Regions from separate parts of the Sinorhizobium sp. NFACC03 genome, predicted to be linked through region 2. Evidence: riboswitches for the same ligand, from Rfam matches in the RefSeq annotation. Region 2 holds a riboswitch; the other holds the start of a gene.

Region 1 (3,404 bases), on a different contig from region 2:
CAGGCCGACGCGCTTGCCCGGGCTGTCGGAGTAGATCAGCGTATTGCCGTCTTCGCTGGCCGTGATGATCTCGGCGGACGTCGGCGCTTTGCGCGCGTCACCATCAGGCAGATTGTCGGCAACGGCAAAGGACGCAATACGATTGAATACAGGTTCAGCCGCCGCAGGAAATGCCACCGAAGCAAGAAGGACGGCCGCGAACGCGGTCACGCGCGAAGTAATGATCATTGAAATCCCCCATGGAGAATACTGAAAACATGGGGGTTCTGCGCGACTGCGATGACAGCCGAATGACATCGGCCGGGTTTTACACCGTTCAGGTTGCAACAGCCTCCCGTTCGCGCCGAATCTCGTTGCGCATGATGAACAGCGACGCGCCAAGGATCAGGACCGCACCGAACCAGAGATAGCCTGTCGGTGCGTAACCGAAGACCAGCCAGCCGGCGAAGACATTGAGCGGCAGCTTCAAATCATCGAAGGGCTGCACGTAGGCAGCGTCGGCAACCGTATAGGCGAGCGTCAGCAGATATTGCGCGAACACGGTCATGACCCCGGCGAGCACGAGAAGGCCGAGCGCCGTGCCCTGCGGCATCGCGAAACCGGCCGTGAGCGCAACGGCACCATTGATCGGGGTCAGAAGGACAAGCAGCCAGACGGTGATGGTTTCGGGACGCTCGCTGCTCGTCAGGCTCTTGGTGATGAGCGACGAGGCTCCCCAGAGCAAGGCGGAGAGGATCGGCAGCAGCGCTGCCCAGGTGAAGCTGTCCGACCAGGGTTCAAGAATGATCATCGCACCGGCAAATCCGACCGCAGTCGCGGTCCAGCGCGCCGGGCCGACGCGTTCGCCGAGAAACAGGCGAGCGCCAAGGATGATGAAGAACGGCGAGGTCATGACCAGGGCAATCGCCTGCCAGATCGGCACGTGCGCAAGGCCGGAGACCCAGGCCCCGACGCCGAAGGCCGCGAGCGCCACGCGCACCACGTGGCGCCAGGGGTAAGCGGTGCGCATCGCCGAAAGTCCGACCCGCCGTAGGAACGGCAGCGAAAAGAGAAAGGCGAAGGCATATTGCCAGAAGGCCGTGGCGGCAGCGGGAAAGCCGAGTTTCATCGTCAGCCATTGGGTAACGACATTGAGCCCGGCGAAGGCAATACCGGCCAGCACCATGAAGCCGGCACCGGCCATGGCGCGCGAGGAGGACAAACCGAGGGAAGTCTGATTCATGTCACGCATCCTGAGAAATGGACAAACACAAATCAGGACGCATGAGCGCACGGCACGACGCCGGGGAGCCCTGCTCTTCGTGCCGACGACCATTCTCTTTCATCCGGACTATGACCGTCGGCTCCGGAATTGCACCGGATCTGCTGACCCCTTCCCCGCTTCAGGAGAAAGGCGCTCGCGGGCTTGGGTCACCGCATGATGTTGCAGCGCCCTTACCGCCGGTGGGGATTTTCACCCCGCCCTGAGAATGGGCAAGCCGTAGAGCAAATGGCAGGAGGCCGCAAGGGCAGCCCCCGAAATGCGAAAGGGTCCGGCTTTCGCCGAACCCTCGAATACCTGGACTGCCGGCCTCGTGTCCGGCCGCCAAGCAAATCTGATCAGCCGTTGACGGCGTCCTTCAGGCCCTTGCCGGCCGTGAACTTCGGCACGTTGCGGGCCGGGATGTCAACTTCCGCACCCGTGGACGGGTTGCGGCCCTTCGAGGCTTCGCGGCGCGAAACCGAGAAGTTGCCGAAGCCGACCAGGCGAATGTCGCCGCCGCTCTTCAGCTCGCCCTGGATGGTCTCGAAAACTGCATCAACTGCAGAAGATGCGTCGGTCTTGGAAAGTCCGGCCTTCTCAGCAACGGCAGACACGAGCTCATTTTTGTTCATGTTTCCACCCCTTTCAGATTGGTTCGAAACGACTGTGTTTTAAGCCGCGGCGGCTTGCGCATCGCCCGCGTCTTGCCTTTCCCAATTGCGCCTAATCCCTTGGAATGCAAGGCTTGCAGGGCGCTTTTACAACAAAAAAGACCGGCCAGAGGCCGGTCTTCCCAATTTTTCTGCAAAATGGGCGCCGCGTGAGGTCGCTGCGCCCATTCACCGGCACTTTTTAGTGGGCGATCGAGGAGCCTGCTTCGTCCTGCGAATCAACCACTGCGACGGTTGCCGGCTCCCTTGCCGGGTCCCATTCGATCGGTTCCGGCATGCGCGCCAGAGCGTGTACAAGCACCTCGCCCATCCGCGAAACCGGGATGATTTCGAGCGCGTTCTTCACGTTATCCGGGATCTCGGCGAGATCCTTGGCGTTCTCTTCGGGGATCAGCACCTTCTTGATGCCTCCCCGGAGCGCTGCCAGCAGCTTCTCCTTGAGACCGCCGATCGGCAGCACGCGGCCGCGCAGCGTGATCTCGCCGGTCATCGCGACGTCCTTGGAGATCGGGATGCCGGTCATGATCGACACGATCGCGGTTGCCATGGCGACACCGGCTGACGGACCATCCTTCGGCGTCGCACCTTCCGGCACGTGCACGTGGATGTCGCTCTTGTCGAACATCGGAGGCTCGATGCCGAAATCGATCGCCCGCGAGCGGACATAGGACGCCGCCGCCGAAATCGATTCCTTCATCACGTCACGCAGGTTGCCGGTGACCGTCATGCGGCCCTTGCCGGGCATCATGACGCCTTCGATCGTCAGCAATTCGCCGCCGACCTCGGTCCAGGCAAGACCCGTGACCACGCCGATCTGATCGTCGCGTTCGGCTTCGCCGTGACGGAAGCGCGGAACACCAAGGTAGTCGTTGATGTTGTCCGCCGTGACTTCGACCGTCTTCGTCTTGCCCTTGATGATCTCGGTCACCGCCTTGCGGGCGAGCTTCATCAATTCGCGCTCGAAGTTACGAACACCGGCTTCCCGCGTGTAGGTCTGGATGACCGCCATCAGGGCTCCGTCAGTCACGGAGAACTCCTTCGGCTGCAGCGCGTGGTCGCGGATCGCCTTCGGCAGCAGATGCCGCTTGGCGATCTCCAGCTTTTCCTCTTCGGTGTAGCCGGCGATGCGGATCACTTCCATACGGTCCATCAACGGCGCCGGAATGTTCAGCGTGTTGGCCGTGGTGATGAACATCACGTTGGACAGGTCGTATTCGACTTCAAGGTAGTGGTCCATGAAGGTCGAGTTCTGTTCCGGATCCAGCACCTCGAGCAGAGCCGACGACGGATCGCCGCGGAAGTCCTGGCCCATCTTGTCGATTTCGTCGAGCAGGAACAGCGGGTTGGACCGCTTCGCCTTCTTCATCGACTGCACCACCTTGCCCGGCATGGAGCCGATATAGGTGCGGCGGTGACCGCGGATCTCGGCTTCGTCACGAACGCCGCCGAGCGCCATGCGCACATATTCGCGGCCGGTCGCCTTGGCGATC
Region 2 (3,404 bases):
TGCATGACAACGTTGCCTTCGGCCTCAAGGTCGCAGGCACTGACAAGTCGGAGATCGACGCACGGGTGAAGCAGATGCTCGGGCTGATCAAGCTCGAGCACCTGGCGGACCGCTTCCCCTACCAGCTCTCCGGCGGCCAGCAGCAGCGCGTGGCGCTTGCCCGCGCCATTGCGGTCAAGCCGCAGGTGCTGCTGCTCGACGAGCCGCTTTCGGCGCTCGACGCCAAGATCCGCGTGTCGCTGCGCGAAGAAATCCGGCAGATCCAGCAGCAGCTCGGCATCACCACGGTCTTCGTCACCCACGACCAGGAAGAGGCGCTGTCGATCTCCGATCGTATCGTCGTCATGAATGCCGGACGTGCCGACCAGATCGGCACCCCCTTCGAGATCTACAACACGCCGTCAACGCGCTTCGTCGCTTCCTTCGTCGGCACGCTGAACATCATCGAGGGCAAGGTCGCGGATCCGGCCTCGGGCGCCGTAACGATCGGCAACCAGCAGGTGGCTCTGAAAGACCCGATTGCCGGCATGAAGGGTGGCGACAGCATCTCGCTGGCGTTGCGCCCTGAAGCGGGCTCGATTGCCGAAGGGGCGCAAGGCGATACGGCGCTTGCCGGCGAGGTCGTCTCGACGAGCTTCCTCGGCTCGGTCATCCGCACGCGGCTTCGCGTCGGCGGCGATGTCATCTCCTTCGACATGTTCAACAATCCGGGCGTAACCCCGCCGGTCTCGGGCGACAACGTCACCCTGCGCTTCGCCGCCAAGGACCTGCTCGTTATTCGCGAGTAGGCCTTGCAGAAGACCGATGAACGCTGGCGCGCAGGGCGCCAGCGAGTATGCAGCGGTTCGTTGCACCATTGCCGGAGACCCGCGAGGTTGCAATCATGGCCAAGGCTGAACCAAGTGCCTTCGTCAGGCATATCCAGGATGAACTCTCCGATCTCGGGCCTGTTCAGATTGACCGCTTCTTCGGCGGCTGGGCCTACGTCGTCGCAGACAAGCGCTTTGCCGTCAGCATCAAGGACCGCCTCTATTTCAGGGTTGATCAGGCGCTGAAAGACGCGCTTATCACAGAGGGTTGCCAGCCGTTCACCTATGAGAAGGGCGGCAAGACCGTGGTCGTGCATCGCTTCTACGAAGCGCCTGTCGACTGCCTCGACGATCGCGACGCCCTTCTCCATTGGGCCGGGAGGGCACTTTCAGCCGAAGACGACGAACTGCGCGGATAGCGCTTCACCAAATCCCAAACGCCTTGCCACCCATAAACAGCAAGGCGATGACAAAGACACACGTGATGGGATACCGCCCAATCGCGGATGCCTCAAGAACCCAAAGCTTCAGCTTGAGGTGCTCACTGTCGGGTTTCGTGGGGAGTTTCGCCAATCGGAGCGCCTTTCTGTCACCAAAAGAAAAATTGATGAAGGCTGCTTCTGCTTCGCACTAACTATGAATCGTCCTGGGTGCGCAAGTGGTTTCTGGGTTCTCGTCCCCAGGTGAGGAACCGTTGATATCTCGCGCTTGTTATTCGACTTTTCACAGGTGATGCATCGATCCCCGACAGCTGATCGCCCTGCAGATAAAGTCGGCCGCAGCCAGCGCGAAAATACCGGAACGAGAAAGAGTTTCTCGCGCTCCGGCCGGACATGCAAAAATCTGTCGTGATTTCCCCTCTTTTCGTCGCGCCGTGCGTTTGATCGCTCGCAGGCGGACTATATAGTCGCGTTGTTCTCAGGGCGGGGCGAAATTCCCCACCGGCGGTAGCGGCCGAAAGGCCGAAGCCCGCGAGCGCTCTGGAGCTTACGCTCCAGAGGTCAGCAGATCCGGTCGAATTCCGGAGCCGACGGTCACAGTCCGGATGGAAGAGAGCAAGCAGGAACGTGGGCCCAGCGACGGGACCTCGCGCGCATGCATGTTCGCCCGACGGGATCATTGGAAACGCCAAACCCTGAAAGGCTTGAGACCATGACCATTTTTTCCCACCCCGCCGCCAAGATCGCGATCGTCCGTGCCCGCTGGCATGCCGATATCGTCGACCGCTGCGTCGATGCCTTCGTCGCGCAATGGACGAAGCTCGGCGGTTCGGCTGCCGACGTTGAGATCTTCGATGTGCCGGGCGCGCTCGAAATCCCGCTGCATGCGCAGACGCTGGCAAAGACCGGCCGCTACGCCGCGATCCTCGGCACCGCCTTCGTCGTCGACGGCGGCATCTACCGCCACGACTTCGTCGCCGGCACCGTGCTCGACGGCATGATGCGCGTCCAGCTCGACACCAATGTGCCGGTGCTTTCGGCCGTACTGACGCCGCACAATTTCCAGGAAAGCGAACCGCTCATTGCCTTCTTCCGCGAACACTTCGTCACCAAGGGCACGGAAGCCGCCAACGCCTGCTCGCAGATTTTGGATGCCCGCGCCAAGCTGGCGCTGGTCAACGCCTGATCGTCTGCGGCTCCGAAGTGAGCCTGCCTGGCGGGTGCGCCGTAAGCGCGCTGCCCCTCATCCGGCCTGCCGGCCACCTTCTCCCCGCTTGCGGGGAGAAGGACACGCGTGGCTCCTTGTCACCCAAACTCATCCTCTCTCGAGAACGGCCGGCCCCCCTGAGGTCAATCAGAGCCATCCCGCCAGCGAGAGCTCTCGTCCCCTCTCCCCGCCTGCGGGGAGAGGGTTAGGGTGAGGGGCAGAATTGCTCTCAGATCATGCCGAACTCGCAGCCCCCCGGAACGCCACAAGCACTCCCGTTGAATCCACTTGTGAGCCACCTGATTCAAGCCGGCAGCCCCAGCCGATAAGCCCCTGTCTCGACTCTCAAATTCGCGCCTACCGCGCCGCCTCGCCGTCCTGCAGGCTGCGCTCCAGCGCCGCCATCCGGTGGCGGTGGCCGCCGGCCTCGTAGCCGACGATGGTGACGACGGGCGCGAGCGTCAGGATGATCAGGCACATCGCCATATCGAGCCCAAGCATCGCCACGACGACGGACGCGATCAGCACCAGCGCCGTGCCGCAAAGCAGCCAGAGATGCAGCCGGTTCGTCTGCCGCAGCAGATACGCGTACATCGCGTAGAGCAGGCCGATGTAGAGTCCGACTGGAACCGCGACTGTCAGCACAGTTGCGACCGAGCTGATATGGGCCTTGTGCTCGATATAATAGGCCGCCACGTGCAGCCCGGCGCCGGTGGCGACTATCGCGGCGAAGATCGGTATGTGGCCATAACCCCAGACGAAGGACCGCTTGAGGCGGTGGTGGTGCAGCACCTCGGCGCTCGGCAAAAGGAAATAGATCCACCACATGCCGAAAGTGAGCCCGGTGCCGGCGAGGCAGACGAGCGCAACGTCGAGGTTCCAGCCTTCGCCCTCGACCACGGCAGAGATCGAGGCGACCGTTCCGACCACCCCTTCCCCGAGCGCGAT

Evidence for each region. A riboswitch is a leader RNA that binds a small molecule or an ion and turns the genes downstream of it on or off. The one in region 2 is predicted to bind FMN.
Region 1: another riboswitch for FMN. It lies ahead of BLU35_RS04835 (DMT family transporter); the one in region 2 lies ahead of BLU35_RS21755 (6,7-dimethyl-8-ribityllumazine synthase).

The regions. Positions count from the first base shown of each region.
Region 1 covers NZ_FMXF01000001.1:975,349-978,752, reverse strand. Annotated here, with positions in the region: gene BLU35_RS04840 (esterase-like activity of phytase family protein) at 1-228, opposite strand, end outside; gene BLU35_RS04835 (DMT family transporter) at 317-1,222, opposite strand; FMN riboswitch at 1,310-1,475, opposite strand; gene hbs (non-specific DNA-binding protein Hbs) at 1,600-1,875, opposite strand; gene lon (endopeptidase La) at 2,096-3,404, opposite strand, start outside.
Region 2 covers NZ_FMXF01000018.1:113,831-117,234, reverse strand. Annotated here, with positions in the region: gene BLU35_RS21765 (ABC transporter ATP-binding protein) at 1-788, shown strand, start outside; gene BLU35_RS21760 (TfoX/Sxy family protein) at 884-1,228, shown strand; FMN riboswitch at 1,720-1,870, shown strand; gene BLU35_RS21755 (6,7-dimethyl-8-ribityllumazine synthase) at 1,962-2,435, shown strand; gene BLU35_RS21750 (low temperature requirement protein A) at 2,814-3,404, opposite strand, start outside.